Regions from separate parts of the Virgibacillus sp. LDC1 genome, predicted to be linked through region 1. Evidence: riboswitches for the same ligand, from Rfam matches in the RefSeq annotation. Region 1 holds a riboswitch; the other holds the start of a gene.
The links. Region 1 has a riboswitch for S-adenosylmethionine ahead of metA (homoserine O-acetyltransferase MetA). Riboswitches for the same ligand answer to the same signal wherever they lie in the genome.
Positions count from the first base shown of each region.

Region 2: it holds a riboswitch for S-adenosylmethionine, as region 1 does, so the genes downstream of both, OHJ21_RS20295 (methionine ABC transporter ATP-binding protein) here and metA (homoserine O-acetyltransferase MetA) in region 1, are expected to answer to the same signal.

Region 1 is NZ_JAOXLZ010000001.1:4,021,123-4,037,254, reverse strand. It holds gene OHJ21_RS18185 (aspartyl-phosphate phosphatase Spo0E family protein) at 1-21, shown strand, start outside; gene OHJ21_RS18180 (cob(I)yrinic acid a,c-diamide adenosyltransferase) at 371-931, shown strand; gene OHJ21_RS18175 (RluA family pseudouridine synthase) at 935-1,948, shown strand; gene OHJ21_RS18170 (arsenate reductase family protein) at 1,983-2,345, shown strand; gene OHJ21_RS18165 (5'-3' exonuclease) at 2,748-3,644, shown strand; gene modA (molybdate ABC transporter substrate-binding protein) at 3,683-4,489, shown strand; gene modB (molybdate ABC transporter permease subunit) at 4,486-5,163, shown strand; gene OHJ21_RS18150 (ROK family protein) at 5,264-6,160, shown strand; gene OHJ21_RS18145 (HRDC domain-containing protein) at 6,354-7,379, shown strand; gene corA (magnesium/cobalt transporter CorA) at 7,457-8,392, opposite strand; SAM riboswitch class I at 8,834-8,963, shown strand; gene metA (homoserine O-acetyltransferase MetA) at 9,097-10,014, shown strand; gene OHJ21_RS18130 (PLP-dependent transferase) at 10,039-11,223, shown strand; gene OHJ21_RS18125 (aminotransferase class I/II-fold pyridoxal phosphate-dependent enzyme) at 11,220-12,440, shown strand; gene mqnC (cyclic dehypoxanthinyl futalosine synthase) at 12,607-13,740, shown strand; gene OHJ21_RS18115 (putative sporulation protein YtxC) at 13,973-14,878, shown strand; gene thrS (threonine--tRNA ligase) at 15,341-16,132, shown strand, end outside.
Region 2 is NZ_JAOXLZ010000001.1:4,429,492-4,445,623, reverse strand. It holds gene OHJ21_RS20340 (peptidoglycan D,D-transpeptidase FtsI family protein) at 1-2,008, shown strand, start outside; gene OHJ21_RS20335 (SRPBCC family protein) at 2,066-2,527, opposite strand; gene OHJ21_RS20330 (Cof-type HAD-IIB family hydrolase) at 2,786-3,532, shown strand; gene OHJ21_RS20325 (DUF456 domain-containing protein) at 3,540-4,019, shown strand; gene OHJ21_RS20320 (putative polysaccharide biosynthesis protein) at 4,076-5,701, shown strand; gene OHJ21_RS20315 (DUF2515 family protein) at 5,849-7,243, opposite strand; gene OHJ21_RS20310 (thioredoxin family protein) at 7,381-7,725, shown strand; gene OHJ21_RS20305 (COX15/CtaA family protein) at 7,968-8,942, shown strand; gene OHJ21_RS20300 (Cthe_2314 family HEPN domain-containing protein) at 9,391-10,110, shown strand; SAM riboswitch class I at 10,232-10,378, shown strand; gene OHJ21_RS20295 (methionine ABC transporter ATP-binding protein) at 10,486-11,502, shown strand; gene OHJ21_RS20290 (methionine ABC transporter permease) at 11,502-12,170, shown strand; gene OHJ21_RS20285 (MetQ/NlpA family ABC transporter substrate-binding protein) at 12,239-13,081, shown strand; gene OHJ21_RS20280 (SDR family oxidoreductase) at 13,287-14,060, shown strand; gene OHJ21_RS20275 (NifU family protein) at 14,261-14,506, opposite strand; gene OHJ21_RS20270 (YuzB family protein) at 14,589-14,837, shown strand; gene OHJ21_RS20265 (NAD(P)/FAD-dependent oxidoreductase) at 14,895-15,953, opposite strand; gene mqnE (aminofutalosine synthase MqnE) at 16,111-16,132, opposite strand, start outside.

The DNA.
Region 1 (16,132 bases):
CATCCCAAAAAGAAACTATAAAATACGACATGATTGAATAATACAAGGCTGCTCCTGAGGTTAGATGCCTCACGGATCAGCCTTGTTTGCGTTTAAAACAATCCCCTGGTGCAAAACTCGTCCCGGAATCATGATCAGCATGGGGCTTATTCTGCCGTAGAGGGACCGTTATTGGAAATTATGCTATAGTTGAGCATAATAAGAAAAACGTCTATCGCCGTACTTTCTCAGAAGACAGACCGCGGTTAAAGGAAGTTTTTCTTGCGATTATAGAATTGCTCAGCTTCGCTGAAACTATAAATTCTATAATCTTAAGAAATATGGTGTGTTCGTTCAATATGGATCGGACTTTGAAATGGAGGAAGATGTGATGAAGGTATATACGAGAACGGGAGATGCGGGGGAAACTTCAATTATTGGCGGTCGTGTGCCCAAGGATGATCCGCGCATCGAGGCGTATGGCACGATCGATGAATTAAACAGCTTTGTCGGTCAAGCCGTATTTTTGGCCAAGGAAGCCGACTTTGAGGAGCTGCATCTTCAGCTCGTTCGAATCCAGCATGAACTGTTCGATTGCGGCTCGGATCTGGCCTATGCGAGACCTCGTGAGGATAAACTCAAGGTAAGCGCTGATCTTGTGGATAATCTGGAGGCATGGCTGGATGCATTCGAGGAGAAAAACCCTCCGCTTGAGCGTTTTATCCTGCCAGGCGGAAGCGCGTTGTCCTCCATGCTTCATGTATGTCGGACCGTATGCCGCCGCGCCGAGCGGTTGACCGTTTCGCTGCAGCGAACCACGGAAATCAATCCGGAGGTTCGCCGCTATCTGAACCGATTGTCCGACTATTTCTTTGTGACTGCGCGGGCAGCCAATGTGCACGCCGGGATTCCGGATGTCGAATATGAGCGAAGTGGAAAGGTGTTTCGGTAATTCATGAATTTGTATTATCCTCCAATTAGCTATGTCGTGTCACCGCAAGAAGACGGCATGCAGCTTAAGACTATTTTACAAAAACGAATGGGGGTATCCCGTAAGCTGCTCTCGCGCCTCAAGTTGACCGAGCAGGGCATCATGCTGAACGGGACCCGTGTATACATTAGCGTTAAAGTGCATGCGGGAGATCTGATCGAAATCCGGATGGAGCAGGAACGGTCAGACGATATGCTGCCCCAGCCGATGAAACTTCATATTCTGTACGAGGATGAGCATCTGCTTGTTCTGAACAAGCCGGCAGGGATCATCGTGCATCCGACGCACGGTCATTATACGGACACACTGGCGAACGGCGTTGTTCACTATTGGCAGGAGAAGGGCTGGAATTACCGGTTCAGAGCGGTTCACAGGCTGGATCAGGAAACCTCCGGCGTGCTGGTGGTGGCGAAGAATCCGTATATTCACCAGCATGTTTCCGAACAAATGATAGCCGGCACGGTTGACAAGAGGTATGTAGCATTTGTTCATGGCAAGCCTGCTGTGCCGTCAGGCGATATTGACGGTCCGATTGATCGGGATCCGTTAGAGCCCCACCGTCGCATCGTAACTCCGGATGGATATCCTTCATTGACACGGTATCAGGTATGCGAAACCTATCCTTCCGCATCCTTGGTTGAGTTGAAGCTGGAAACGGGCCGGACCCATCAAATTCGGGTGCATATGCTTAGCATCGGCTGTCCATTGATTGGAGATCAGATGTATAGGCACCCGGTTTACAGCGATCGGGAGTCGCCATCAGATGGGACGGAAGCTGCTTCCTATGAGAACGAGGGACCGGCAGAGCCGGAAGCCGCATCCATCATGAGGCTGGACCGGTGCATGGGCAGGCAGGCGCTGCATGCGGCAAGCCTGACGCTGATGCACCCGATTGAGGGGACCCCGATGGTATTTACCGCTCCGCTCCCTGAGGATATGAACTTTCTGAGAAACCTGCTTGCGGAAGAGGCGACCTAATTTTCAAAACAACATGAGAAGGAGAACGTATCGAATGAGCAAACTGAAAGTATATCAATACCCGAAATGCGGGACATGCCGTAACGCGGTGAAATGGCTGCAGAACGAAGGGCATGAGCTGGAACTTCAAAATATTTTTGAGCAACCGCCAAAGAAGGATGAATTAGCCGACCTTATCGCCAAGAGCGGCCTGGAGCTGAAGAAGTTTTTCAATACGAGCGGCGAGGTCTACAAGGAAATGAACCTGAAAGACAAGCTGCCTGGACTCTCCGACGAGGAGAAAATCGAACTGTTGTCGTCCAACGGAAGATTGATTAAGCGTCCGATCGTGACGGACGGCAGTAAAGTGACCGTCGGCTTCAAGGCGGAACAATATCAGGATTCATGGCAGAAGTAGAATGGCTGTTTTTAGCCGGAGACAAGGACAGGCCCAATAAAGGCCGGTTAAAAGAGCTGATGGAACCCGATTGTTGAAGGGCAACGATCCGGCATTGACGCATTCTCCTGCTGGTAAAGGTAGAGCATCCCAAGGTCCTTGGACCGCCGGGATGCTCTTTTGTTTTAAGAGATAAGAACGTATAAACATCCGAGGCTTAGCATCCTTATCTCGCAAGAAAAACTTCAGCTAAATGCGGTCTGTCTACTGAGAAAGTACGTCGATAGACGTTTTTCTTATGAACAGCCAATGATAGGAAATTCAAAGAAATGCCTTGTGACTAGCCCAAGTCTATATAGGGATATGGTATAATGACAAGGTATATTTAAGGTTATATCAGAGAAGTTAAAGTTAGGAGCGATCATGACTGTGATACCCAATCAACAACCATCCTTAATGCTTGTAGACGGGATGGCTTTATTATTTCGTGCTTACTATGCGACCGCGTCAAGCGGCTATATCCGTCGAACCAAAGCGGGTGTGCCGACCAACGCGATTTACGGCTTCCTGCGGTATATGTGGGATGCTATCGATAAATTTCAGCCTACCCATGTGGCGTGCTGCTGGGATATGGGCTCAAAAACATTTCGTACAGAGCAATTTGCCTCGTATAAAGGGAATCGTCCGGAAGCGCCGGATGATTTGGTTCCGCAGTTTTCGTTGGTGCGTGATGTGACGGAATGCCTGGGAATTCCGAATCTGGGCGTCGTGGGCTATGAGGCTGATGATTGCATCGGTACGCTGGCCAGACGGTATGGGGATAGCATGAATGTCATGATCCTGTCGGGGGACCACGATCTGCTTCAGCTCGTGAACGATTCGACTTCCGTCATTATTATGAAAAAGGGACACGGCAATTATATGCATTATACCCCGGAAACGTTGTATGCCGAAAAAGGACTTTCCCCAAGGCAGGTGATCGATGTGAAAGGCCTGATGGGAGATACGAGCGATAATTATCCGGGCGTACGCGGGATTGGTGAGAAAACGGCGGTCAAGCTGATTCAGGAGTATGAATCCGTGGAAGGCATTCTTGCGAATCTTGATTCGCTGACCAAAGGGGTCCGCACCAAGATCGAGGCGGATCTGGAAATGCTGCATCTGTCCCGGGCTTTGGCTGAAATCCATTGCGAGGTTCCCATGGAGTGCGAATTGGATCTATGCCGCCTGAGCGTGGATCACGAACGGGCATTAACCAAACTGGAGGAGCTCGAGATGAAGAGCCTCGGCCATCTTTTTGGGGTGGCGGTGGTTTCCTAGTCATGTGGAGACCGTTTAATTTCGGAAGAACATCAATCTTGACCGGGTTGCTGCTTGGGGCCATGCTGCTTCTAATATCCGCATGTGCATCCAACCAGACTCCTTCAACCGATACCACTAAGCAGCCCTCAGGGGCTGAGAAGAAGGTGGAAGTGATTGTTTCGGCAGCAGCAAGCCTAAAATCCAGCCTGGAAGAGACCGGACGACGATTTGAAGCAGAGTTTCCGAATGTTACGCTGCGGTATAATTTCGGCGGTTCGGGCTCTCTTGGACAACAGCTCGAGCAAGGGGCGCCTGTAGATTTGTTTGTATCCGCGGCAACGGAGCCGATGGATCGACTGGTCGAGAAGGGGGTTGTACAATCCGATGCGGTTCAGTTGATGTTTCGGAATGCGTTGGTGCTGATTGAGCCTGTTGGCAAACAGAACGTGAAGCAGTTATCGGATCTGCTCAAACCTGAAGTACGCGTTCTGGCTATCGGGCAGCCGGATACGGTACCGGCCGGGGAGTATGCGAAGGATGCTCTTCAGAATGAAGGCCTTTGGGATGATGTCGAATCCAAGGCGGTGTATGCCAAGGACGTGACGCAAGTTCTCGCTTATGTGGAGTCGGGGAATGCGGATGCCGGTTTTGTGTATAAAACCGATCTGAAGAGTTCGACCAAGGCAAAACTTGCGCTTGAGGTCGACCCGGACAAGCACCAACCGATTGAATATCCTGCAGCGGTTCCGGGCAATGCCAAGCATCCGCAGGAGGCTGAGGCGCTCCTTGAATTTATGCGGAAGCCCGAGATCAGGGATATCTTCACGGAGGCTGGATTTGAGGTAGCGGAGGCGTCGCCGTGACCACGACCGAAATGTTCTGGATGCCGGTATGGCTGTCGATAAAAACATCACTGCTGTCCAGCATCATTGCCTTTATACTGGGATCAGCGGCGGCACGCTGGATGTCCCGGCGCGCGTTTGTCGGCAAAACGGCCGTCGAAACGCTGCTGATGCTTCCGCTTGTGCTTCCGCCTACGGTGGTCGGCTTTCTTCTGCTTGTCATGCTGGGCAGAAACAGCTGGATAGGTTCAGCTGCCGAATGGCTGTTTGCCAGGCCCATCATTTTCAGTTGGGGGGCCGCGGTCATAGCGGCTATAGTGGTCTCGTTTCCGCTTGTGTATCAGAGCATGCGGGTGGGCTTTGAGTCCGTGGACCCGGAGCTTGAGGATTCGGCGCGATCGGCCGGGGCCGGTGAATGGCAGGTGCTTCGCTGGATTACGCTGCCGCTGGTCCGCAGGGCAGGCGTATCGGCGTTCATTCTGGCTTTTGCCAGAGGCTTGGGCGAGTTTGGGGCAACCTGGATGGTTGCAGGCAATATACCGGGCGTCACGCAAACGCTGCCCACGGCGATTTACGTTGCGGTTAGCAATGGCGAAAGCGGGCTGGCATGGGCGTGGACGGCGGTCATTATTTTGTTCTCATGGCTGTTACTCGCCGCGTCAGGAACGGGCAGAAGCAGAGAAAGCGGCAGGTAGACTTGACGGGAGCACAATGTTTACATATGCTTCGAATAGAGCTTGTTAGCAACCAAATAGAGAACAAGGCACAGCACATCGTGGAGAGGATGGAAGAAGCATGAGTTTACTTGGAGCAATTGAAGCAGGAGGAACCAAGTTCGTTTGCGGCGTGGGTATGGAGGATGGAACGGTTGTGGAGCGAGTGAGCTTCCCGACAACAACCCCGGAAGAAACCATGGCAAACGTCTTTAACTTTTTTGCTGATAAGGATATAGAGTCGATCGGAGTCGGTTCTTTCGGACCGATTGATCCGGTGAAGGGCAGCCCGACTTATGGCTGCATTACAACGACACCGAAGCCGCATTGGAGCAATTACAATATTGTCAAAGCATTGGAAGAGCGTTTTCATGTTCCGATTGGATTTGATACCGATGTAAACGGAGCAGCTCTTGGAGAATATACATGGGGCGCTGCCCAGGGACTGGAAAGCTGTCTGTATATCACCATCGGAACGGGAGTAGGAGCTGGCGCCGTGGTAGCTGGTGAATTGATCCACGGCTTGTCTCATCCGGAGATGGGGCATATTTATGTGCGCCGCCATCCGGAAGACCGGTATGAAGGGACCTGTCCATATCACGCCGACTGTCTGGAGGGGCTTGCAGCCGGTCCGTCCCTTGGCAAACGTTGGGGAGTTCCCGGCGTGGAATTGACGCCGGATCATCCGGCTTGGGAGATGGAAGCTTATTATCTGGCTCAAGCGCTGATGAATTATGTCCTCATTCTGTCCCCTCAACGTATTGTGATGGGCGGAGGCGTTATGAAGCAGGAGCAGCTGTTCCCGCTGATCCGCACGAAGCTTCAGGAGCTGCTGGCCGGATATGTTCAGCATCCAAGCCTTCATGACGGGATCGATCAATTCATCGTTCCGCCGATGCTCGGCGATAATGCGGGGCTCTGCGGCGCATTGGCGTTGGCCAAGCTGGCAGTAGATGAGGCCAAGAGCGTTCAGGCTTAACCTTATTTCTTAATTTCTTATATAGAGTGAGCCAAAATTGGTTTGATTTTATTACAGATTATAGGTATTATGGTTTCAACAGTATAACGTATGGAACGGGAAGCACCTTTCTTTGTCGCTGCGGCGGAGGAGAGGTGCTTTTTTGCGTTGTATCATCGTTGTGCTGAATGCTTAAACGGGAGGTATTTGAGGGATGCAAATTGTGTTCATGAATCAGATGAGCGGAGCGGATGAGTCAGGTCATCTCCGTTCTGCTCAAGTATGGATCGGTGAGGAAGAGGGGGGATGGCAGCTCGGTTGGCGGAATATGGAACCGGACGGTGAAGTATCCGACGAGGAGTGGTATGAAGGGAATTCATGGAATGAGTTATTATGCGTGTACCGACATCAATTAGCGAAGAAGCTTGGAGAGGGCTTCCGGCCGCTTGTTGAGGGGGTATTCCATGCACCCGGAGAGACGGGAGGCAAGAATCTTGGTGTGCAGAAGCTGCAGTGCTACAGTGAGCTGTATGGCTCGGAGGAGCTGTACGCGGAGCTGTGTGCCTGGCGCAGGAGAAAGGCGGCCTCCGGAAGAAAAGCCCCTTACTTCATTGCCAGCAATCGGGTGCTGCGCATGATTAGCGCCTTCATCCCCCAGAATGAGGAAGAGCTGCTGCAGCTTCCGGGAATCGGGGTCAGCAAGGCCTCGGAGCATGGGGCGGAGTGGCTGGAGATCACGACGAAAATCGAGCGAACCACAACCTTTCCATTGGATTGGGTTTATAAGCAGCTGCAGGAAGAAGTGTTCTTGTCCTGGCTGTATAAACAGAAGGAGCAGCGCTACAAGCAAGAGCTGGACCGCTTCCGAATCCGTCGTACGATGCTGCTTGGCATAGCAGAGGGAGCTTCGCTGACCCAGCTGGAAGAGCGCACCGCGTTATCTCGCCGGGATTTGGTTGAGGAATTGGAGGGGCTCGAGAAGGAAGGTTATGACACGGAGCAGCTGCTGGAGGTAGAATTGAATACGATGACGGCTTCAGAGCAGGCGACGGTATGGAAGGCTTTTGAAGAGCTGGGCGATACGTTTCTTAAACCGGTATTACAACGGGTATATGGAGAAGGACAAGCCCGGAATGGAGAGGTAGAAGAGATTGGCGGAACGGAGAAGCTGTATGAGCGGCTGCGCCTGATACGGATTCGCTTCCGGCGGGAAGAGCCTGGCAAAGCGAACGCAGGCTAATCCGCACGAACGAAATCAGGACGGATTTCCTTGGGCAAGGAAATCCGTCCTGATTCTCTCTGTGGTGCTGTGGTATTTCATATCCAGTCCTTTTTGCGGAACAGATAAAACATGAGGGCACCGGCAGAAATCATGATGCCTATAACTACATAATATGAATATTTCCAGTGAAGCTCAGGCATATTGTCAAAGTTCATGCCGTAGATGCCCGTAATCAGCGTCAGTGGAATAAAGATCGTTGTAATGGCGGTAAACACACGCATGATTTCATTGGCCCGATTGGCGATACTGGATTGGTAAGCCTCTCGAAGGTTCCCCATAAGATCCCGGTAGGTCTCGAAGGTTTCGGAAATTTTCACGGCATTTTCATAGATATCGCTGAAATATTTCTGCAGCTGGTCATCGATCAGCCGGAGATCTTTTTTGTTAAGTGTATTGATAACTTCCTTCTGCGGACCAAGCACCTTTTTCAACCAAAGAATTTCGCTTCGCAGACCGATAATCTCGCTTAAGTGTGTTTTTTTGGTATGCATCAGGATGTCTTCCTCCAGCTTTTCAATCCGCGCCTCGATGCGGTCCCCAACGGAGAAATAGTTGTCCGTGACAAGGTCGATCAAGAGGTAAAGGAAGCGGTCAGGCGTGCTGACTTCGTCCTCCCATAGAAGCGGCTTAACGGTGCGAAGCTCGTGGATCTTTTGCTTGGTTACCGTAATAATAAAATGTCTACCCAGGAAAACATTCAATGCCCGAAGGAAAATCTCTTCGTCGTCAAACCGGATGCTGTTCACGACGATAAAATAGTGGTTCTCGTAAATTTCAATTTTGGGACGCTGCTCCTCTTCGCTGAGGCAGTCCTCAACCGCAAGATCATGCAGGGAGAAGAGGGGCTGCAGTTCGGCTAAATCATCCACGTCCGCATCCAGCCAGTAGAAGCCGCTGGCCGGAGGCGTCAGCGTCATTTCGATGTCATCAATAGGGGTAAATACGCCCGAATCGACCAACCGGATTTTCATCTGATATCACTCCTTTGTCAAATACAAACTGCTTGGTTCAGCAGTAAAGGCACAGGATATCAGCCCACCGGTATACAGGCATGATTCAAGGAAGGTTAGAATACGATAAAAGCGCATGAAAAATAACGCCGCCCTCTGCCGGTAAGCTGATCTTAATCCTATGCGGTTGTGCGTCTTGTGCATCCAGTTTCTGGCTCGGGTCACCGTCCATCTTCCATGTCACCTCTTTCATACTCGGTTTTAAACAGCACTTGTCTAGTATAACGCCGGGTGTAGGACCTTTCAAGTTGAAAATCCGGTGCAATCAAGGGCCATTTGTACAGGGTATGGAAACCTTCGGTGAAGTGTGACGGACTTATGAAAAGGTTCTTGACGAAAAATTGGGAATGATTTAAAGTAAGTATCAATTACGAACCATTTAAGACAACTGAATAAAGCGAAATCTTATCAAGAGCAGGTGGAGGGACTAGCCCTATGAAACCCGGCAACCGGCGGCAACATCGCACGGTGCTAATTCTTGCAGGAGATACGACGCTTCTTCGAAGCCGTTGTATAGTCTGACAGATGAGAGAGGCGCATTGTGATACGTATATGATGACCTTTCTCTACTTCGAGAAAGGTTTTCTTGCGTTTATACAGTCTAACGCTCTTTCTCACAGCTTTTTATGGATGTATCATTTCATATTTCGAAGGAGTGAGCCACAATGCCAATTAAAATTCCGGATGCCTTGCCGGCAAAGGAAGTTCTGGCTGGAGAAAACATTTTTGTCATGGATGAGAGTCATGCATTTCATCAGGATATCCGCCCATTGCGGATTGCTATTCTGAACTTGATGCCAACCAAGGAAACGACGGAGACCCAGCTGCTGCGATTGATCGGTAACTCCCCGCTCCAGGTGGATGTTGTTCTTCTTCATCCGAGTTCCCACGTTTCGAAGAATACGTCGGCTGAGCATCTGAAATCATTTTACAAAACCTTTGAAGAAGTGAAGAACCGTCGTTTTGACGGCATGATTATTACAGGAGCTCCAGTCGAGCAGTTGGAGTTTGAAGAAGTGAATTACTGGGATGAGCTTACTGAAATTTTTGAATGGACCAAGACGCATGTGACCTCCACGCTCCATATCTGCTGGGCATCGCAGGCCGGGCTTTATTATCATTACGGCGTGCCGAAATACAGCCTCGAGGAAAAATGCTTTGGCGTATTTCCACATACGATCAATGAAGCATGTACCAAGCTGCTTCGCGGCTTTGACGAAATGTTCTTTGTTCCGCATTCCCGTCATACGGAAGTTCGGCGCGAAGACATTACAGGTGTTGACGATTTGGTCATCCTGTCCGAGTCCGAGGAAGCAGGCATTTATTTGGTATCCAGCCGCGATGGAAAGCAGATTTTTGCCACAGGGCATTCCGAATATGATGCGGACTCTCTGAAATGGGAGTATGACCGGGACGTTGCCAAAGGAATGGATATCGCGCTGCCGCGCAACTATTACCCGAATGATGATCCAACAAGGACGCCTCCGTCCATCTGGCGCGCGCATGCAAACTTATTATTTACTAATTGGCTCAATTACTATGTATATCAGGAAACGCCGTACGATATTGGTCCGCAAATATAGCAGTATACGGGAGGAGAGTATGTGATGGAGAAGAAACCTTTGAATATAGAGAGCCGGCTGGCACAGATCGGGTCGGTGCAAGAACCGGTAACCGGAGCCGTGAATTTTCCGATTTATCAGGCTACGGCGTACCGCCATCCCAAATTAGGCCAGAGCACGGGGTTTGATTATGCCCGTACGAAAAATCCGACCCGGTCGGTATTGGAGGATGCCTGCGCCGAGCTGGAATCCGGTGATGCCGGCTTTGCTTGCAGCTCGGGCATGGCTGCCCTTCAGACGATTTTTGCTTTGTTCGGCCAAGGGGATCATCTGATTGTATCGCTGGATCTGTATGGTGGGACGTATAGGCTGCTGGAGCGGATTATGTCCAAGTTCGGCGTAACGGCTACGTACGTGGATACAAATGACCTGGATGCCCTGGAAGGGTCAAGACAGCCCAACACGAAGGCTGTCTTTGTCGAAACGCCGACCAATCCACTTATGATGATTACAGATATCGAAGCCGTCTGTACGTGGGCAAGGCGCCATCAACTGATCAGCATCGTCGATAATACGCTTTTGACTCCATATTTCCAAAGACCCATCGAGCTTGGGGCGGATATCGTCATACATAGCGCCACCAAGTATTTGGGAGGACATAACGATGTGCTGGCGGGTATCATCGTAACGAAGGGCAAGGAATTATCGGAGGAGATGGCTTTCCTTCATAACTCCATCGGCGCGGTGTTAAGCCCGACCGATTCCTATCAGCTGATGAGAGGCATGAAGACGCTTGCGCTGCGCATGGATCGGCACGAAACGAATGCCACCGCAGTGGCGACCTTTTTGACAACTCACCCAGCGATCGGCGAGGTATATTACCCTGCCCTGTCGGATCATCCGGGACATGACATACAGAACCGTCAATCCAGCGGCAACACCGGCATCTTCTCCTTCAAGGTGAAGGACGCCCGCTATGTGGAGCCCGTGCTGCGGCACATTAAGCTGATTGCGTTCGCCGAAAGCCTCGGGGGCGTCGAGTCCCTGATGACATACCCAGCCGTCCAGACCCATGCGGACATCCCGCTTGAGATTCGGGATGCGATCGGTGTGGATGACCGCTTGCTCCGGTTCTCGGTCGGCATCGAGCATGCGGATGACCTGATCGCGGATTTGGATGCTGCGCTGGGCGCAGCTATGGCTGAAGTGGAAGGGAGCACGGGAGAATGAGCATCGATAAAGGCCCATCAGGCTTGGAAACGCAATCCAAGCAGTTATCAACAAAACGGGAGCGCGAGGAAGAACTCCGTTTCGAGACGAAATTATTGCATTTCGGCGGGGAAATCGACCGGGCAACCGGCGCCTCAAGCGTTCCGATCTATCAAGCCTCTACGTTTCATCATGAAGATATCTTTAACCCGCCCCAACATGATTACAGCCGTTCCGGCAATCCGACGAGGCAGGCGCTGGAAGATTATATCGCCCTCTTGGAAGGAGGCGTACGCGGTTTCGCTTATGCTTCCGGTATGGCCGCGATCTCCAGCTCGTTCATGCTGCTCTCCGCGGGCGATCATATGATCGTGACGGAGGACGTGTACGGCGGGACCTACCGCCTGCTGACCAGCATTCTATGCCGTATGGGCATCGAGAGCACCTTTGTAGACATGACCGATCTGGATCAGGTGAAGGCGGCCCTCAAACCGAATACGAAAGCTGTCTATATGGAGACTCCTTCGAACCCGACCCTAAAAATTACTGACATTGGTGCCGTGACGGATTGGGCGAAGGAGCAAGGCCTGCTTACCCTGCTGGATAATACGTTCATGACGCCGTTTTACCAGCGTCCGATTGAATTCGGCGTGGATATCGTCATCCACAGCGCGACCAAATTCCTTGGCGGGCACAGCGATGTGCTGGCAGGTCTCGCGGTAGCCAGAACCCAGGAGCTTGGAGACCAATTGAAGCAGCTGCAAAATGGTTTGGGCACGGTGCTTGGGGTTCAGGATTCCTGGCTCCTTATGCGCGGCATGAAGACACTCAGCACACGAATGGCCCACTCCGAGCAAAGTGCAGCCAAGCTGGCGGCCTGGCTGCAAGGGAGAAGCGATATTGAGCGAGTGTACTACCCTGGCCTCTTGAATCATCCGGGACGTGAAGTCCATGAGAAGCAATCGAGCGGTTATGGTGCGGTCATCTCCTTTGACGTCGGCTCAGGCGAGCGCGCCAAGCAGGTGCTGAACCATGTGAAGCTGCCGCTGGTAGCGGTCAGCCTGGGAGCTGTGGAGAGCATCTTGTCGTATCCGGCGATGATGTCGCATGCAGCGATGGGCGAGAAGGTTCGGCAAGAACGCGGCATTACGGATGGTTTGCTCCGTTTCTCGGTTGGACTCGAGGATGTGGACGATCTGATTGCTGACCTGGATCGGGCTTTTGCTGCCAGTTACTAAAGATTTGCATGGAAGCAAGGACTTCATTTAAAGATATGCCAAATCATAGAATTCGGCATCCTGTCACGGACGGGATGTCGTTTTTAATGCCGGATTGTGGTAGGATGAGATAGAAAAAGTTTTACTGGTGATTTGTTATTTTGCTCTAAGTAGGGAGGCTGCAAGAATGAGTGCGGTAAACCGTATATTGGATAAAGCTTTACGCGGTGAGCGTCTAAACCTGGAAGATACCGTGACGCTTTTTGAAAGTGACGAGATTGAGAAAATTGGTCATGCGGCGGATGTGATGACAAAGCGCCTGCATCCGGATCCTATCACAACATTTGTTATCGGCCGGAATATCAATTACACGAACATATGTGATGTATTCTGCCGTTTCTGTGCTTTTTATCGCAGACCGGGCTCTTCCGAGGGCTATGTTCTGCCCGATGAGACGATTTTCCAGAAGATTCAGGAAACCGAGGATGTGAACGGTACTGAAATTCTGATGCAGGGCGGAGTCAATCCGGATTTGCCTTTCAATTATTATACGGACCTGCTTCGTAACATCAAGAAGCGGTTTCCCAACATTACGATGCATTCCTTCTCCCCGGCGGAAATTATGAAGATGGTGGAGATCTCCGGGCTTACGCTCGAAGAGGTAATGCGCGAGCTTCACAGCGCGGGTCTGGATTCGCTGCCTGGCGGCGGCGCAGAGATCTTGGATGATCGCATCCGTAAAAAAGTCAGCCGTTTGAAAGGCACATGGCGCCAGTGGATGGATGTCATGCAAACGGCTCATAAAGTCGGCATGAACACGACGGCAACCATGGTGATCGGTCTGGGCGAAACGATGGAAGAGCGTGCGCTCCACATGCTTCGCGTACGTGATGCGCAGGATGAATGCATTCAGAACGGTTATGATTCCAAAGGCTTCCTGGCCTTCATTCCATTTACGTTCCAGCCGGACAATACAAACCTTAAGCGTGAACGCGAAACGCCGGAGGCGTATTTGAAGACGGTAGCCATCGGTCGATTGGCGATCGATAACGTTCCGAATTTGCAGTCGTCCTGGGTAACGATGGGGCCAGAGATCGGCAAACTGTCACTCAGCTACGGCTGTAATGACTTTGGCAGCACGATGATGGAGGAGAACGTGGTTTCTTCCGCAGGAGCTGTGTATAAGGTCAATATTGAATCGATTATTCAATTGATCCGCGAGACCGGCAACATTCCGGCTCAACGCAATACCCGGTATGATATTTTGCGCGTGTTCGAAGATAACAGCACCGTTGAGCGCGACTTTGTCATGCAGAACTAATTTTATACTTCATGAAAAATCCGCAAAGCGGGCCGAGCAACTCGGTCCGCTTTTTTTATATTGGGATATTAGAAAGTATGGTTTTCATGGAACTTAAATCGATCGACATTTTTAGTATGCGCGCCATTTATTAGATATTCTTTCGGACTTGCTTGTTTTTCCAAGCAGGAGTTCCGTATATCCCCGAGCGGGTCCCCATATACTGAAAAGGGAACTCGAAAGGAGTGATTCCATGGAACTGTTCAGCATTTCTGTCGGTACACGGACGGAAGACGAGAAAAAGGCGTTTCACCGTATATTGTCAGACAAGCAGAAAGAGCTACATAAACAATGCAAGCAGCTGAAATTCACATTCAGCGCTTCGGATGACCGCGTGATTTGGACGTGCTCCGGCAAGCTTCCGCTGTCCTCATGGACCGCATCGGCCGACACGCTGCGCCGGCTCACTGCCGAAGCAGTCACTGCTTATATTATGGAAGAGAAGGAGCAGGAGATTGCTGCACGGTTAATGTTCTCGGAATTCGAGTTTGATGATGAGGAAGAAGCGGGGCGGATTCTGCAATGGTTTTTGATGCTCCTGCAAAAAGAGGAAGGCCCGTCCGCGGACTTCTGGCAGAGCCGCAGACGCAAGCTGTCCGAAGGCATATACCAATGCCTAAACGAAGCATCTGAGCTCAATCTGGATGGATATATGACCTTCCGGCTTCAGTCCTATGAACAGGAGCTCCGCGAGATGGCGGAGTATGCAGTGGATGAATTTATGCTCGATCAGCAGTACGAGGAGTTTGTCAGCCTGCTGAAATATTTTGTTTATTTTCAGGAGCCCAAAATGCCGCTGGTTCACGTCATTCATAAGGGGGAGGAAGATTTCCTGCTGCTGGATGGCAATCTTCGCCCGATTGAACGTCCTCGAGATGAAGGACTCGTTATGGAAAGGCTGGACCAGGATATGGAGATTGAAGATATGGTGGTCAGTACGCTGATTTCGGTATCTCCGGCCCGCATGATTATCCACACGAGGCAGCCTGAGCTTCCCGTCATCGTGACATTGGCCCACATCTTTGATAACCGCGCCGAAGTATGCTGCAGCTGTCCGGAATGCAGCGCGCTTCTCGGAAGCGGACGAATGATGACTTGACGCACCGAAGCGGTCAGGATTATAATTACTGATAAATTCACGTAAAAGCTCTGACAAAGACATGAATCAATCCGGATTTGACCGCTCAGAGAGAGGAAACCTCGGCTGCAATTTCCTCCGGTTCGCCATTGATTTACCCCTTTGTAGCTGTGTCGTCGAACCCGCACGTCATGATGAATGCGGATGAGTAGGCTTCACCGGTTCATGACCGTTACTCAATGCTGATGAAGGATCTTAATCGTTTATGTACCCAGTACATAAGGTGATGGAGAGATCGAATTAGGGTGGAACCACGGGTATAACACTCGTCCCTTCGCGGGACGGGTGTTTTTTGCATGTTCCGGTATCTTTCGTTGAAGTCCAGGCGGGCACCTCAGCCGTCCATACCTGTCTTCGCGGGGAGACTAACGCGTCCTTCATATATGGAAGAAACGTGAAATACTTTTTTGGGAGGAATACAAGGTGGCTATTAGCATTAAATTGCCTGACGGCTCCGTACGGGAGTATGAGGCGGGCAGCAGTATTGAGGATGTGGCTGCGTCAATCAGCAGCGGACTTAGAAAGAATGCGGTCGCGGGAAAAATGGACGGGATCGTCGTGGATCTCTCGACACCGCTTCAGGACGGAGCTTTGATCGAAATCGTAACGCAGGATACACCCGAAGGGCTTGAAGTGATGCGCCATAGTACAGCGCATTTGCTGGCTCAAGCAACCAAGCGTTTGTATGGAGCGAAAGAAGTAAAGCTGGGCGTGGGTCCGGTCATTGAGGACGGCTTCTATTATGACATGGATCTGGAGGAGCCTTTGAATCCGGAGGACCTGCAGAAGATCGAGAAGGAAATGGAACGCATTATCGGCGAGAATCTTCCGATTGTCCGCAAGGAAGTAAGCCGTGCGGAAGCGCTGCGCATCTTCGCCGAGCTCGGGGATCCGTACAAGCTGGAACTGATCAATGCTCTGCCTGAGGATAGCGTCATTACGATCTATGAGCAAGGTGAATTCTTTGATCTCTGTCGTGGACCGCACGTCCCTTCAACCGGAAAGATCAAAGTATTCAAGCTAATGAATGTGGCAGGCGCATACTGGCGCGGCGACAGTAAGAACAAAATGCTTCAGCGCGTTTACGGTACGGCGTTCGTGAAAAAAGCGCAGCTTGATGAGCATCTTCATCTGCTTGAGGAAGCCAAGAAGCGCGATCATCGTAAGCTGGGCAAGGAATTGCAAATGTTTACGTTCTCTCAGCTTGTTGGACAA
Region 2 (16,132 bases), 410 kb from region 1:
TGCCGGCAGTCAGTTTAACTTGCGGGTTAATCTATTTTTTTTCAGCACTTTTATCATATTCTGTGTCATTATTATACGTCTTGCTATACTGCAGTTTGTTGAAGGGCCTGAGCTAAAAGAGCTCGAAACCGGCGGGCAGGTTAAAAATTTCCCGCTTCAGCCGATCCGGGGCAGCATCATCGATGCTTCCGGAACGCCGCTTGCCTACTCGACACCCTCCCAAGCACTGTATTTAACGCTGTTAAAGGATTACAGTTCATCCGAACGAGGGAAGAAGAACCGTCCGGAGATCGAAAAGCTGGCCGAGGAAATGGTCAAGGTCTTCGAACAGTATGGTGATCCAAAAGCCGAAAAGTTGACGGTGGATGATGTGATCAAAGCGATGGACCTGGAATTTAACAAGCAGCCGGGTTATGAGCCGAGACGCATTAAGGCAGATCTCTCGACCAAAGAAGTGGCTTACTTTATGGAGCATAAGAACGAGTATCCTGGGGTCGAGGTCGTGGAAGAGAGCCAGCGCCAATACAACCCGGACAAAATTGCCGTTCAAACGATTGGTTATTTGAAAGAGTTCCGCGGCATTAAGACGCTGGAAAAATATAAGGAGATCGATGAGCAGAACAAGAAGCAAAAGGATCCGGGACTCATCTACACGGAGCAGGAGAAGGTTGGCGTAGACGGACTCGAAATGATGTTCCAGGATGAGTTGCGCGGCAAAAACGGATATATCGGTATTCCAATTAATCCGCAGAACATGGCGGACGGGGTGCCAACCATGATCGCCCCGGAGAAGGGTTACAATATTCATACGACGATCCATAAGGATATTCAGAAGGTTACACAGCAGGCGATCATCGATCAGCTGAAATGGCTTCATACCAATACAGTTTCCGGTAAAACACATCCGAATGCGCAAACGGGTTATGCCGTAGCGATGGAAGTGGATACCGGGAACATTGTCGCCATGGCCAGTATGCCGGATTATGACCCGAATGTGTGGGAGAATGGAACCGATGATTGGGAAACCGTCATGAAGTATTACGGTAACGGAACGATCTCTCCATACAGTTCCGGTCGATCCGGGAACAATCTGGAATCGGTTGTGCTGCTCGGCTCCACCATGAAGCCTTTGACGGTATTGATTGGACTTAATGAAAAATTGTTTGGACCTAACGATTATTATTATGATGGCGGTGCAGCATTTTTCGGTAAGGATAATACGAGAGTTCGGAACTCAGGCGGTAAAGCCTATGGATCTTTGAATGCCCGACAAGCGATCGAGCATTCTTCCAACGCCTTTATGGTTGACTGGATCGGGGAACGACTGTATAACAAATACGGCTCCAAATCCGTTGAAATATGGGATGAATACATGAGGGAATTCGGGCTTGGGGTATCTACCGAATCCGGCCTGCCGAAGGAGCATAAAGGAATCATCGAGTATACCAATATCGAGCAGGCGGGAAGTTATCTGGCTGCCATGGCATACGCTTCATTCGGACAGTCCGGTAAATATACGACGCTCCAATTGGCACAGTATGCCAGCACGCTTGCCAATCGGGGCGAGCGCATTCGGCCGCAGCTTGCGAGCAAGATTGTGGATCAGGACGGCAATGTGATCAAGGAATTCAAACGCGAGGTATTGAATAAAGCGGTATTCCCGCAGCAGTACTGGAATGAAGTCATTGCAGGGATGAATACGCAGGGACTTCGAGCTTTTGAAGATTTTAAATATGATTTTGCGCGGAAGACAGGAACATCCGAGCAGGATATTTATAAAAACGGTACTCGGATCCGGGTGGAGAATGGGGTGTTCATCGCCTTTGCACCACGGCAAAATCCGAAGCTGGCCGTCGCCGTCGTCATACCGGAAGCAGGCTTCGGTTCCCAGAGTGCCGCGCCGGTTGCCCGCAAAATTTTCGATGCGTATGACGAAGTTTACGGACTCGACGGTACGCCTCACCCTAAAAAAACCGAGGGCGAGAATGGGGATGGAAATTCCAACTAATAGAGCAGCAAAAAGGCAGCCAAGAGCCCTCGATGGGTTGGCTGCCTTTTCTTTATGTTACACATGGGCGTCCGGAGCCTTGTCCGCTACCAGATTCAAGACGACGCCAAACTCCAGCAGCGCTTTGAGTCCGCAGAGCACCATGGTGTATCCTCCCATGGAATCCATAGCTCCCTGCACCATTTCATCCGCACTGCCTGTAAATCCGGAATGGGTAATGGCAACGAAGGTTTCATGATCGCCGCGTGACGTGAATGCCCACTTGGTCCTGGTTTGGTCCGAAGACTCGATCGCGATGCGGCGGTTCACTTCAATATGTTGAACGTACACGTCATCATGTACCCCATACATCTCCCAATCCCAGCGGATATGATGGCCTTCCTCAAGCTTGCCGCTGCTTTTGGTAAACCAGAACTTGGTTGTGATCTCAGGGTTGATGAAAGCCTCGAATACTTCTGAAACCGGTCTTCGAATCAGCATCTCTGCCGTTACGACGGGCTTCTCATTGAGTTTGGTCATATGATTTTATGACTCCTTTCGGGGTTGTCTTCAGTAAGTATCGTAGCATAAAAGAAATCATATTCTTTCTTTTACATTGCTCATTCATTTCAAGGGCGTGTGATTTGTTCGAGCGCTTGGGGAATCCTAGTTGATCCTAGGCTTTTCCTCCGTTTTGGCCCGTCTGGGGGCTGCTATTCATGAGGGATGTTTTGACGACCTGCCTTTTGTGGTAAAATGTCGTTATGTTTGCTTGTGATTCGTAAGGGGGTTAATACCATGAAACATAAATATCGATTATTGGCACTGGATATGGACGGTACGCTGCTGCGGGACGATCATGAGGTGTCCGAGGAAACGGTGAAGTGGATCAAAGAGGCGGTACGGCACGGCATTCACGTCTGCCTCTCGACAGGCCGGCCGTTTCAGGATGCTTATCCGTATGCCAAGCAGCTTGAACTGACGACACCGATGGTAACGGTGAACGGCGGGGAGGTATGGCGCGCGCCATATGAATTGCACCGCCGGGCGCTGCTCGACAGCAAGCTTGTGGAGCAAATGCACGCACTTGCCATTGAAACCGGATCATGGTTCTGGGCGTATTCAGTAGAAAGATTGTATAACTCTGAGAACTGGATCGGCGATGTCGCGAATCAGGAGTGGCTGAAGTTCGGTTACACCACGAATGATCATGAGGTACGCCACAACATTCTGATGCGCCTGCAGGATATGGGTGGACTGGAGATCACGAACTCCTCGCCGGATAACCTGGAAATCAATCCGCTCGGCGTTAACAAAGCGACCGGAATCGGACAGGTGTGCGAGCTGCTCGGAATCAGCATGTCCGAGGTCGTAGCCGTAGGGGACAGCTTGAACGACCTGGCTGTGATTCAGCAGGCCGGACTCGGCGTGGCTATGGGCAATGCCCAGCAGACGGTAAAGGATGAAGCGGACCTTGTGGTTTCCAGCAACAATGAGGACGGTATCGTTGAGGTCATCAGGGATCATATTTTGATCGAAGGGTGAGATGTTGATGGACGTATTGGGCTGGATTATCGTCATCGCTCTGTTTATCATTGGGATGGCCGGAGCGATTTACCCTATTCTGCCGGGGGTTATCGCCATTTACCTGGCGCTGTTTGTTTACGGCTGGTTCTTTACATTCGAGCATTACAATACATGGTTCTGGATTATTCAGACCATCATTCTGGTGGTGCTGTTCATTGCCGATTATGCGGTTAACGCCTGGGGAGTTAAGAAGCTTGGCGGTTCCAAAGCCTCGATATGGGGCAGCACCATCGGACTGATTATCGGACCGTTCGTCATTCCCGCTTTTGGATTGATTATCGGACCGTTCATCGGGGCATTTCTGGGTGAAATGCTGGCAGGCTCGGGACCGAGCAAATCCATGAAGGTTGGTTTCGGATCGGTCATTGGATTGTTCAGCAGCATTGTGGTGAAGGTTATTTTACAGCTCGCGATGATTGTTATTTTCTTCATTTGGATTTTCTAATAGACGCTTAGGAATCGCTGTAAGAGGCGCTTTGGAGGAGAAAGAAGGGTACGGTTTTGTCAAAGAAAGAGTCATTTATTAAAGGCACCATCATCTTGGCCGCTGCTGCGCTGGTAGCCCGGGTGCTGGGCCTTGCTCAGCGGGTGCCCCTGGAGCATATGCTGAATGATATTGGGGATGCCTCATTTACGATCGCCAATAACGTATATTTAATGCTGTTAACGGTAGCAACGGCCGGCATTCCCAGCACGCTCAGCAAAATGGTATCCGAGCGTCATGCTTTGAACAAGCCTGCGGAGGCCCGGCGTGTCTATCATGCTGCACTTATTTTTGCCGGAGCAGCGGGTGTAATTATGACGCTGCTGCTTTATTTCGGAGCTCCTTATTATGCGACCCATATTGCTAAGCAGCCGGAGGCAGCCGCGGCCATTCAGGCACTCGCCCCAGCGCTGCTGCTGTTCCCAGCCATCGCCATGATGCGGGGATACTTCCAGGGGCGCAATAATATGACGGCTGGTGGCATATCGCAGATTATCGAGCAGATTGCACGGGTTCTGACAGCGATCGGCTTGGCCTACATGCTGCTGCGGATGGGATACGACGATACCTGGATCGCGGCCGGCGCCTCCTTCGGGGGCGTACTCGGCAGTATCGGAGCATTTGCCGTCATGCTGTACTTCACGGTAAAACTTCGCCGAAGTGATCGTGAGCTCAAGATGCCGGCGGCGGACCGCTCCATTCCGCTTGGCGGGATATACAGGGATATATTCACGCTGTCTATACCGATTGTGCTGTCTTCCCTGGCGGTTCCGGCAGTTAACTTTATTGACAGCTCCATCGTGAAACCGCTGTTGATCGGGCAGGTTGGTCTGGGACAAGCCACCGCAGCCCTCGCGGTATTAGGAAACCGGGCGCAGAGCGTCGCGGGAATTCCGCCGATTCTAGCCATTGCCCTCAGCACCTCGCTCATTCCGATCATCTCTGCCGCTTTTGCGAAGAAAGATCAGGAGCATTTGGAACAGCAAGTATCGCTGGCTATGCGTATAGCCATATTGACGGGGATGCCGATGGTGATTGCGCTATGCGTTGCTTCCTATTCCATCAATGGTTTACTGTTCAGTTCCTTGGGCGGCAGCGGGATTATTGGATTTCTGACGTTCGGTACGATTTTCCAGATCACGATGATGACGACAAATTCCATTCTTCTTGGAATCGGCAAGGCCAAGCTTTCGATGATTCACGTGATGATCGGGGTTGTGGTCAAGCTTGCAGCCAGCTTCCTGCTTGCTCCGTTCTTTGGGATTTACGGTATCATTGGGAGTACGGCTCTTTGTTTCCTTGTCATTACGATACTGAATATAAGATCGATTAAAGCAATTGTATCCTTCTCCATCCTGGGCAAACGCTGGACGGGCTTCGTACTGACGGTGCTTGCCGCCGGTGGAATCGGATATGGCCTGAATCTGGCCGGTATTCAGATGGTTGATGTCATGCCGGCACGGTTGGCATTCCTGCTGACTTGCCTGGTTGTAGGCGTGGCCGTGGTCATTATATATCTTGTCCTGCTGGTGGTGTTTGGCGTATTGCGCCAATCGGAGCTGAGCAGTTACCCGCGTCTTTTGCAGAAGGTGTTCCGTCCGCTTATGAGACTGCAGCCTGCACGTATGCGGGAGCGGGGATAAAGACATAGACACTGAAGCGTTTTGAAAAACGCACATCGGAAGCATAAGCTTTGGTGCTGAAAATCGACCTTTTTGAACACGCACTTATCGTGTGAATAGAACCGAAATGAGACCTTCCTTGCAGTATCGGGACGGTCTCTTTTCATTTTAATGCCGCCGCTCGAACGGATCAGACACATCATGGACGATGGAGGTTTTCTCCAGAGCGGCCCGATGGGCGTGGGTGATATCCGGCAGCAGCGGCCGTAACGGTTTACGGATATGCCTGAACATCGCGCGGCCCTGATACCAGTCGTACCGGGGAATCGGCTCGGGAGTTTCATCCTCCCAGATCTCTTCAAGATGAGGGCTATACAGACGTTGGCCACCCGGGAGCCATTCCGATGTGATAAGTTCAAATCCCTCATGGCCATGATTCATGGCTTGCTCAAGGGTCGGCGTAAATAAGGCCGGCCAATATTCGGCGCGTGATCCCTGGTGCTTGGTGGACCGTGCGAATGCCAGCACGGCGCGGTATATCTCCTCATATCCAAATAATAAAGCATACAGCGAACGGCCTGCCTTGATCCGAATGGACAGGTCGTCAAACTTGGGTAGGGTAAGTCCGGCCAGCGGCCTGGCTGGGGAAAGGGGCTTTTGGGCAGGGCTTGCGCCCGACTCCGTTCGATGGACTTGGCCCAACGGAAACACGATTTGATTCAACCGGGTCAGCTCATGCATCCGAAAGAAGGGATCCTGTAGAATATGCTGTCGGTAAAAAGGATGTTTCGCCACACGCCCCTCAATATAATTCTGTTCATTAATGATGAGACCCACCGTAAGCAGCGAACTGCCCTGATCCTGCCAGAACTGCTCCCAGAACGGTGTCATGAACGATGAAACATGAAAGTGGGGGAGCAAATGAAATAGGGGCTTCCCTTTTTTTCGACTGTGTATATAGAGAAGCAGCTGGGGGTAGGCGTCCTGGAAGATCAGCGCATTGCAGCGTTCCAAGAAACGATACAAATTGCTCTTGAATGTGGGATCCATGAGATCCGACATCAATCCGCCCTTCAGATCGCTCATATTCCACCCGGCATTACGCGAGACCATATGGGCCAGCAAGGCCCAATGCAGCTCAGGATGTGACACATAACAGTCCAAATAGGCTTGCGTACGAGTCACATTGCTGCGGTTGGCTTCGGCTGCGGCCTCTTGAATATGATGAATCAGCTCCTGCTCATCTTGAGATAGCTGAACATCTGCACCTGGCTCATGAATCCGAATGTCGCTATACCCTTGCATAGAAGGGTACGGAAACGGGGAAACGCTCTGCTGCAGATAGGGATGAGAGGAGAGAATGTTCTTGAGCTGCCTGCGAATCGTTCTAACGGCTGTGGGATCCCATTGCAATTCATGTCTGCTTGTCCGGAGTTTTAAGGAGAATCTCCACGATGCGATCATTCCCGACCATGATTCTGTCAGGGCTAGCGGAAGGGTTGCCGTCCATGACCGTACATCCTTGCCCAGGTTTTTTTTATCTTTGACTCCGTTCGAGTGCATTCGGGGTCACCTGCACTTTCTAATGGTTAATCCCAGCCTGTGAACATCATAATGTCAGTATGCTCTAAAATTTGACTTCCACTCAACATTTTGATTCACTAAGGGTGAAGGAATTCGACGTAAAGGGGAGATAATCAATGGAAAAAATCACTTCAGAAGCAGAATTTCAGGTTGCAATCCAGTCTCCGCGACTGACTGTTGCCGTATTTAAAGCAGACTGGTGCGGCGATTGCAAGTTTATCGATCCATTCATGCCGGAGGTTGAGACGAAGTTCTCAAACCAATTGACTCTGGTAGAGGTTGACGTCGATGCTGTCGGTGACGTGAGTCAGCAGCAAAATATTTTGGGGATCCCCAGCTTTGTTGCATATTCCGATGGACGTGAGCTGGTTCGCTACGTTAACAAACTCCGCAAATCGCGCGAGGAGATTGAAGATTTCCTGCAGCGTGCCGTGGACGTATACAGTACGATTCATAAGTAAGAGTGAAACCATAGCACCGCCGCCTTGATCTATAACTGGCGGCGGTGTTGTTTTACATATCGGATAGAGGTAGGGCTACGAAGTCAAGTACTTGCATCATGAAGGTTTTTCTCATTTTTGAACATTTTGTCACAATCGCTCAAGTGACCGTAGCCGTAGAATCAGGTATAATGAAATGTGGACTGTGTACGATGCGATCCTGTAAAGGTTTAAATAGTGAATATGAGCAGCAGGTGAGATAAGTGAATGATAAACAATTAAAATGGCTGAGTTACATAACATGCTTAATTATGTTCTGCGCGACTTTCGGGGGCATGGTTGTGACTAAGACGGGCTCGGGACTCGGTTGTGGTCAGGAATGGCCGCTGTGCAATGGTAAATTTGTTCCCGCTTACACGGTATCCTCCATGATTGAGTATTCCCACCGGGCTGTCAGCGGAATGGCGGGTTTGGCGGCGCTGGCTTCGCTGATTGCGTTCTGGAAGTACAAGCGGGATCGCCGGGATTTGATGGCTTATGTTATCGGGACCTCGGTATTCGTCGTGGTGCAGGCGATCATGGGGGCGCTAGCGGTGGTTAAGCCTCAATCGGCCGCGATTATGGCGCTGCATTTTGGCTTCTCGCTAATTGCTTTTGCGAGCTCCGTCATGCTGGCTCTGGGTATGCGGCGGGTAGAACAGGCGAAGGGGCCCGTAGACTTGGAACGTCTGCCTCGGGTAAGCAAGGGTTTCCGTAATCTAGTCTGGGGCACAACCCTGTATAGCTATATCGTCGTTTATATTGGTGCATTCGTTAGCCACACCGATTCCCGGGAAGGCTGCTCCGGCTGGCCGCTGTGTAACGGGGAAGTGATCCCGGAGCTGAGCGGTGGAGTCGGCATCGCTTTTATGCACCGGGTGGCAGCGCTTCTGCTGCTGATCGTGGTGGCGGTGATGGGGCATTTTGCATATTGGCGCAACCGCGACAACCGGGAGGTACAGATGCTGGGCATTTCGGCAACCGTGCTCTGCCTGCTGCAGGTGTTTAGCGGTGCCCTCATTATGGCAACGATGCATAACGAGGAGGTTTACGTATTCTCCGCACTGGGACACACGCTGCTGATCTCGGCCTTATTCGGCGTACTCTGTTATTTAAGTGTCCGGGTATGGCAGCTCAGCAAGCCGCTTGAAGCTGAGATGCGGCCGGGTCACAACATGCCTCGTGAAAAGATCGTATAAGTAAAGAAGCAAAAACCATGAAACAAAGAGATCGAATGTAAGGCAACATATGTTAAGCAAAGTCCCCGGGCCAACGTTCGAGGGCTTTGTTGTATAGAGAGGGAATTGATATACCAACCGTCTAACCGTCCGCTCAACCTGTCTGATTTAAGGAAGACGCTCGAAGCGGTACTGGAAAGGTTTGATTCGGCAACGGATTTGTTTATATTTATTAAGATTGACGAAACCGATAACCAGGGAATATCTCAAGTCGCTCCATTCTGTGGGGGTTGTCTGGTCGTTTCGTGGGCATTCTATGTGAACGAACTGAAACACAACCGGGATACCCCGGTGAGTTATTCCCGCGTGAGGATATCGTGAAAACGGTTGAAACGCGGTGGAATCCCTATTTTGGCAAATAGCGATCCAAGAAACCAAGGTTAATCTGATGACGCGAGGGGGTACCGCCATGCTTCGAATGTTACTTGGGGAACAGCCCCGGCACAATAACGGCCTGCTTGAGGAAGCCATCGAATCGATGGTCCAAACAACCCGGCTGCTGCAGAAGGAAATGGAGAAAAATCAGGATCCGACGCATGACTTTCGCAAGCTTGAGATTTGGACCCGGGGGTTGATCGTTTCCCTGGATGAGCTGGAACAGAGCTGGAATGCGGCAAGGCATTTCAGTCAATCGGTCAAATCGGGTTACATCGATGACATGTCGATTCAGGAGCAAGGGGAATATCAACGATATGTGTATTTTTACAAAAACGGCTTCATACGCGTATTCTCAATCCTTGACAAGCTGGGGACGGTGTTGAACGATTTGTACGATCTTCATACCTCCAAGGTGAAGGCGCATTTCTCTTATTTTACGGTCCTGCGGCAGTTTAAATTCCTGAAGGCCCACGGAGAGCTGGCCAAAGAGCTGGAAGCGATCAAGGAGCGTTACAAAACACCGCTGAACACACTTCGGAAACGGCGCAACGCCGAAATCCATTACATGAATTCCGAGATGCAGGATGATTTATGGCAGCGTCATCAAGGGCTGTCGGACAAGATCGAGCTGGAGGATATCGATCAGCACCTGGACGATCTCAAACAAGGTGTCGATATGGTATGCCGGAGTCTGGCGGCCTCTTATAAATATACGAACGAGCTTTGGGGGAAAAATGGAGTCAGGGCTTAGGCACAAAATCGCCATGAAATTCCTTTTGACAAAAACCTGAAAAGAATCTATACTAACTATTGCATTCATTAAATGTTATTAAATCAGATCAAATTAATCGGAAAAATTTCATATCGATGTTTTCTTATCGAGAGAGGCGGAGGGACAGGCCCGATGAAGCCCGGCAACCGACTCCAGCGTGTAATTGCTTAACGCAGTGACGCTTGGAGTGACATGGTGCTAATTCCTTCAAAGCTGCAGGATATCCCTTGGCTTTGACAGATGAGAAAAGGCGTTGACTTTTACGTAAAGAGGGCCCTTTTTGATTCTACAAAAAGAGGCTCTTTTCTATTGGGTAAATAGATATGAAGCTACGGAAAAAGGAGGATTATCGGATTGATTGAGCTCAAGCAATTGACGAAGCAGTACGGAAAAGCCGGAACCTTAACCACTGCGTTGTCCGAATTGGATTTGTCGATTGAAAAAGGAGAAATTTTCGGAGTGATCGGACACTCCGGTGCAGGTAAAAGTACATTGATCCGTTGTATCAATTTGTTGGAGCGTCCCACCTCGGGCGAGGTGTGGGTGAACGGTAAGAACTTAACGTCGCTTGGCAAGAAGCAGCTTCAGACGGAACGCCGCAAAATCGGCATGATTTTTCAGCACTTTAACCTGTTATCTTCCGCGACGGTGTACGATAACATTGCGTTTCCGCTGCGTCTGATCAAGACGCCGAAGGCTGAGATGGAACGCAAGGTATCCGAACTGTTGGCTTTGGTCGGCTTGGAGGCGCATCGGGACAAATACCCGTCCCAGCTATCAGGCGGTCAGAAGCAGCGGGTCGGCATAGCCAGAGCGCTCGCAAGCGATCCCGAAGTGCTGCTGTGCGACGAGGCCACTTCGGCGCTTGACCCGCAGACCACGGATTCAATCCTGCGCCTGCTGCTGGACATTAACAAAAAGTTTCATCTGACGATCGTGCTGATTACCCATGAGATGCATGTGATTCAGAGCATATGCGACCGGGTCGCCGTCATTCATCAAGGCGGCATTGTGGAGCAAGGGCCGGTAACGGAAGTGTTCCTGAAGCCGAAGCATGAAGTGACCCAGGAATTTATCCGCCAGGAGATGGACAGCGGCGAAGCGCTGCGGCTGGCCATTCAGGGCCAGGCGAATGGACCTTCAAAGGCGGTGCAGATTACGTTCCTTGGTTCGAAAACGTACGAATCGATTCTGTCCCATACCGTTCATGAGACGGGCGTGAATTTTGCGATTCTGCAGGGCACGATCTCCACGATCAAAGAAACGCCGTATGGCCAGCTCATCGTCCGTTTCGAAGGGGAAGAGCGTGCCATAGAAGATACGATCCGGAAGCTGCTGGAACAAGGATTAGACGTGGAGGTGATTCATTAATGTTCGGGCTTGATTTTACCCAGATCGACTGGAAAGAGATATGGACGGCAACATTGGATACCCTTCGGATGCTGGGGGCTTCGGCATTGTTCAGCTTCATCATCGGACTGCCGGTTGGCGTGCTGCTCTACATGGCTGCAAGATCTACATCCGGTTTGGTGCGCTTTGGTTACACGATCCTGTCGTTCATTGTGAACATCCTGCGTTCGGTTCCGTTCATTATCCTGATCGTTGCGATGATCCCGATTACGAAGTCGCTCGTAGGTGTTTCGTACGGCGTGCTGGGAACCATTCCGCCGCTCGTGATCGGCGCTGCCCCATTCTTCGCCAGGCTCGTGGAAACGGCTTTGAATGAAGTGGATAAAGGCGTGATTGAGGCGGCTCATGCCATGGGCTCCTCGACAAGCCAAATCGTATGGAGGGTTCTCCTCCCGGAGGCACGTCCGGGTCTGCTGGCGGGGATGACCATCACGATTGTAACCCTGGTATCTTATACCGCGATGTCCGGTCAAGTCGGGGGCGGCGGATTAGGGGATTTGGCCATCAAGTATGGCTATTACCGTTATGAGACCGAGATCATGATTCTGGCCGTTGTGTTGATGATCGTGCTGGTACAGCTGCTGCAAATGGCAGGAGATCGCCTGGTGCGGCATTTTACAAGAAAATAACGGGATTGATGAGGCTTCAAGGAAGACAACATATAAATAATATATTTTTTCGGAGGGAGAGTTTTAGAATGAAAAAATGGACATTAGCATTGATCAGCTTGACCTTGGTTACGGTGCTGGCTGCGTGCGGCAGCAAGCCTGCGGATAACGCATCCGAGCCAGGGGGAACAACGGGAGGCGGCGGTCAAGAGACCGTGACCTTGAAAGTAGGGGCTTCACCTTCACCGCACGCCAAAATTTTGGAGCATGTCAAACCAGCGCTTGAAAAAGAAGGCGTGAACCTGGAAATCGTAGAGTTCACGGATTATGTTCTGCCTAACACGCAAGTGGATTCCAAAGAAATCGACGCGAACTTCTTCCAGCACAAGCCTTACCTGGATAACGAGATCAAAGAGCGCAAACTGGATCTTGAGTCCGTGATCGCCGTGCATGTGGAGCCGCTGGGTGCGTACTCCAAAACCATTACATCTGCGGATGAGCTGAAGGATGGAGCTGTTGTAGCCATCCCGAATGATCCTTCGAATGCGGGCCGTGCATTGACGCTGCTGTCCAAGAATGGCGTCATTAAGCTCGAGGATGAAACCAAGCTTGAAGCTACCGCCAAGGATATCGTGGAAAATCCGAAGAACCTGGAGTTCAAGGAAGTTGAAGCCGCCATGCTGCCGCGTATGCTGGATGAGCTGGATCTGGCTGTCATCAACACGAACTACGCGCTGGAAGCGGGACTGGACCCAACGAAGGATGCACTCTTTATCGAAGACAAAGAGAACCCTTATGCCAACCTGCTGGTAGCTCGTCCGGACAACAAGGATTCCGACGCCATTCAAAAATTGGCGAAGGCGCTGACTTCCGAGGACGTGAAAACCTTCATTGAAGAAGAGTACAAAGGCGCCGTCATCCCGGCATTCTAATTCGAGTTCCAAAGCTCGAATATGCTGAATATAAATTTTTCGTATTTGTAAAGAAAGGGTATTATCCCAAAAGAGACCTATCGGTCTTGAAGGATAAGCCCTTTCTTTTTTTGTGTCTACGCCCATCTCTGCCGGGTTGCAAGTTGTTAGGCCTTATCAAATCTTTTATACTGAAGGAAGGATATCCATCTAAGGAGGGAAAGCCTTGAAGGGAAAAGTGGCGCTGATTACAGGCAGTGCGACAGGTTTGGGAAAAATGACAGCTTTGTCGTTAGCCCGGCAGGGATGTCATCTAGCCATAAATTATGTAAACAGCAAGGATGAAGCGGAGGCGCTTTCCCGTGAGATTGAGGGGTTTGGCGTGAAATCCATTGCAATTAAAGCCGATATCGCCAGCGAACGTGAGCTGTATTCATTGGTCGATCAGACGGAGGAGCGGCTGGGCAGCATCGATATCCTTGTTAATAATGCGGGACCGTTCATTCGGGAGCGTCGTCTGTTCTCAGAGTACAGCCGCGACGAAATCGTACATATGGTGAATGGCAATTTAACCGGCGTCATGCTGCTGGACCACCGCGTTCTGCCAGCCATGCGGGAGAAAAAGTGGGGACGCATCATCCACTTCGGTTTCGGACATGCCGGAGAAGCCCGCGCGTGGCCTCAACGTTCAGCCTACGCGGCTGCCAAGGTGGGCCTGGTTTCCTTTACGAAGACGCTTGCGGTGGAAGAAGCACCGTATGGAATCACCGTGAATATGATATGTCCGGGGGACATCCGCGGAGCAAATAAAGAGAAGACCATCGATGAAGTGTCAGGCATTCAAGATGGGCTGACCCCGCGCGGACGATCGGGAAGCGGGGAAGACGTTGCGAGAGTGATCGAATACCTATGCCTGGATAAGTCGGATTTCATTACCGGCAATATTATGGATATATCCGGCGGGCTGGACCCGATCCGCCCGTTGATTAAACCGGAATAACATATCATTCTCTAAATAGCTCCACAAAGTGGAGCCTATGCTTCCGATTCTTATTCCAAATACTTTGAGGGGACCCCAAAACACATAAATGCGATTAAAGAATGGCTTACGCTTCGCTGAAAACTTATACATTCTTTAATCTCAAAAAAAAGAGTCTTGATTCCACGAGGGAACCAAGACTCTTTATAGTTAAAGAAGATTTAGAATACTTGAACTACTTCTTGAATGCCTTCTACTTCTTCAACCAGGGCGCGTTCAATCCCTGCCTTCAGAGTAATGGTGGAGCTAGGGCAGCTGCCGCATGCACCCATCAATTTCAGCTTAACGATGCCGTCTTCAACGTCAACCAGTTCCACGTCACCGCCGTCGCGCTGCAGGAACGGACGAAGTTTATCAAGCACTTCAGCCACTTCATCATATACAGTGGTTTGCGTGTTTTCACTCATCTTGTTCAACTCCTTTCCTCCCTATATTATAGTACATAAACCGGCAAAATAAAATGCCAATCTTAAGGCAGGTCTTATAACAATGTCCATTATCATTGAGTTTTGCACAAGCAATTCCTATTTCGGCACGGATAAAGTTCTCCAGACGCTTGAAGCCGAGTACGATTGTCAAGTCATCGAATACGGCTGTCTGACCAGCTGCGGTCAGTGCTACCTGATGCCCTTCGCTTATGTGGATGGCGAATGGGTCGAGGCCCCTACGGCAGAAGAGCTGCTTGACGTTGTCAAAGCTAGGCTCGAAAGCTTTCAGGACAGCGAAGAGGAAAGCTGACGCTGGATACCTGGCATATTCCGTAAGGAGCAACAACGCGTCTGCAACTGCTGGGAGCTAGTAGTGACGCTTGGATTTCCAGAGAACACCGCTCTTCAATATCCTTGGTACCCGGCCCAGCACCGAAGTGCTGCCCATGAGTCCAAAGCCTGCATGTTTGCCGAGGGAGCCGAGGGTTCCCTTGAGCTTCAGCGGAGATACCTTTGGCGTATCCTCACGCCATATAGCTTTCATGACATGTCCCACTTGCTCGGCTTGAGCCCCGGCCGCTTGCGCGCTCGGGACGAACGGGAGGCTTGCGCAGTCGCCGATCACGTATACTTCCGGATGGGACGGAACCTGATACCACTCGTTCAGCAGAATACGTCCGCTGCGGTCTTTTGGCAGATCGAGATCCTGTACGACCTTTACGGGCTGAATGCCCGCCGTCCATACAGCCAAGTCGGTTGGGATAGGCACATCCAGATTGTACACGGCGTCCTTCTCAACTCGGGATACGGAAACGCCGCTGTGGATATCCACATGGTGTTCCTCAAACCAGCGATGAATATAAGCAGACAAACGGTTAGGAAAAGAAGAAAGTACCCGCTGTCCCCGGTCCAAGATGGCGATATTAAGGTCAGGCCGGCTTTCACGAAGATCGGCAGCGAGTTCGATGCCGCTTAAGCCTCCGCCAATGATATGAACATGACCATAAGGTCTGAGGTTGTTCAGGTGCAAATAGGTTTCCCGGGATGCAGAGAAAGATTGCAGGCTGAACGTGAATTCTTCAGCGCCCGGTACGCCATGATAACGGTCCGTACATCCCAGAGCAATGGCGAGTTGATCGTATTCCACGGGATCGTTGTTCGTCAGGTTAACAAGCCTCTTCTCCAGATCAATGGATGTGACTTCACCATATACAATTTGGAGGCGGTCATACACCGGGAATTTAACACGAACGGCGGTATCGGCCACGGTGCCTGCTGCCAGCGCGTAATATTCGGTTTTGAGTCCTTGGTATGGCATGCGGTCGATGAGCACGACCTCCACGTCCGGAGGAAGATAGCTGCTGAATAATTCTTGAATTAGGGCAAGACCACCATAGCCTCCGCCGAGAATGACGAGCTTTTTCATAAATTTCTTCCTTTCTCAAGAGATAAGAAGGTGAGCGCCGATTCGCAAGAAAAACGCCGCTAGAAGCGGCTTAGGTTACCCACGCTATATTATCTCTTTAACCTGTTTTCCGTTTTTTGGAACGTCTCTCGTTTGCTTAAATCCCTGCTGGTAAGACTTATTCGTAAACCTTGATCTCG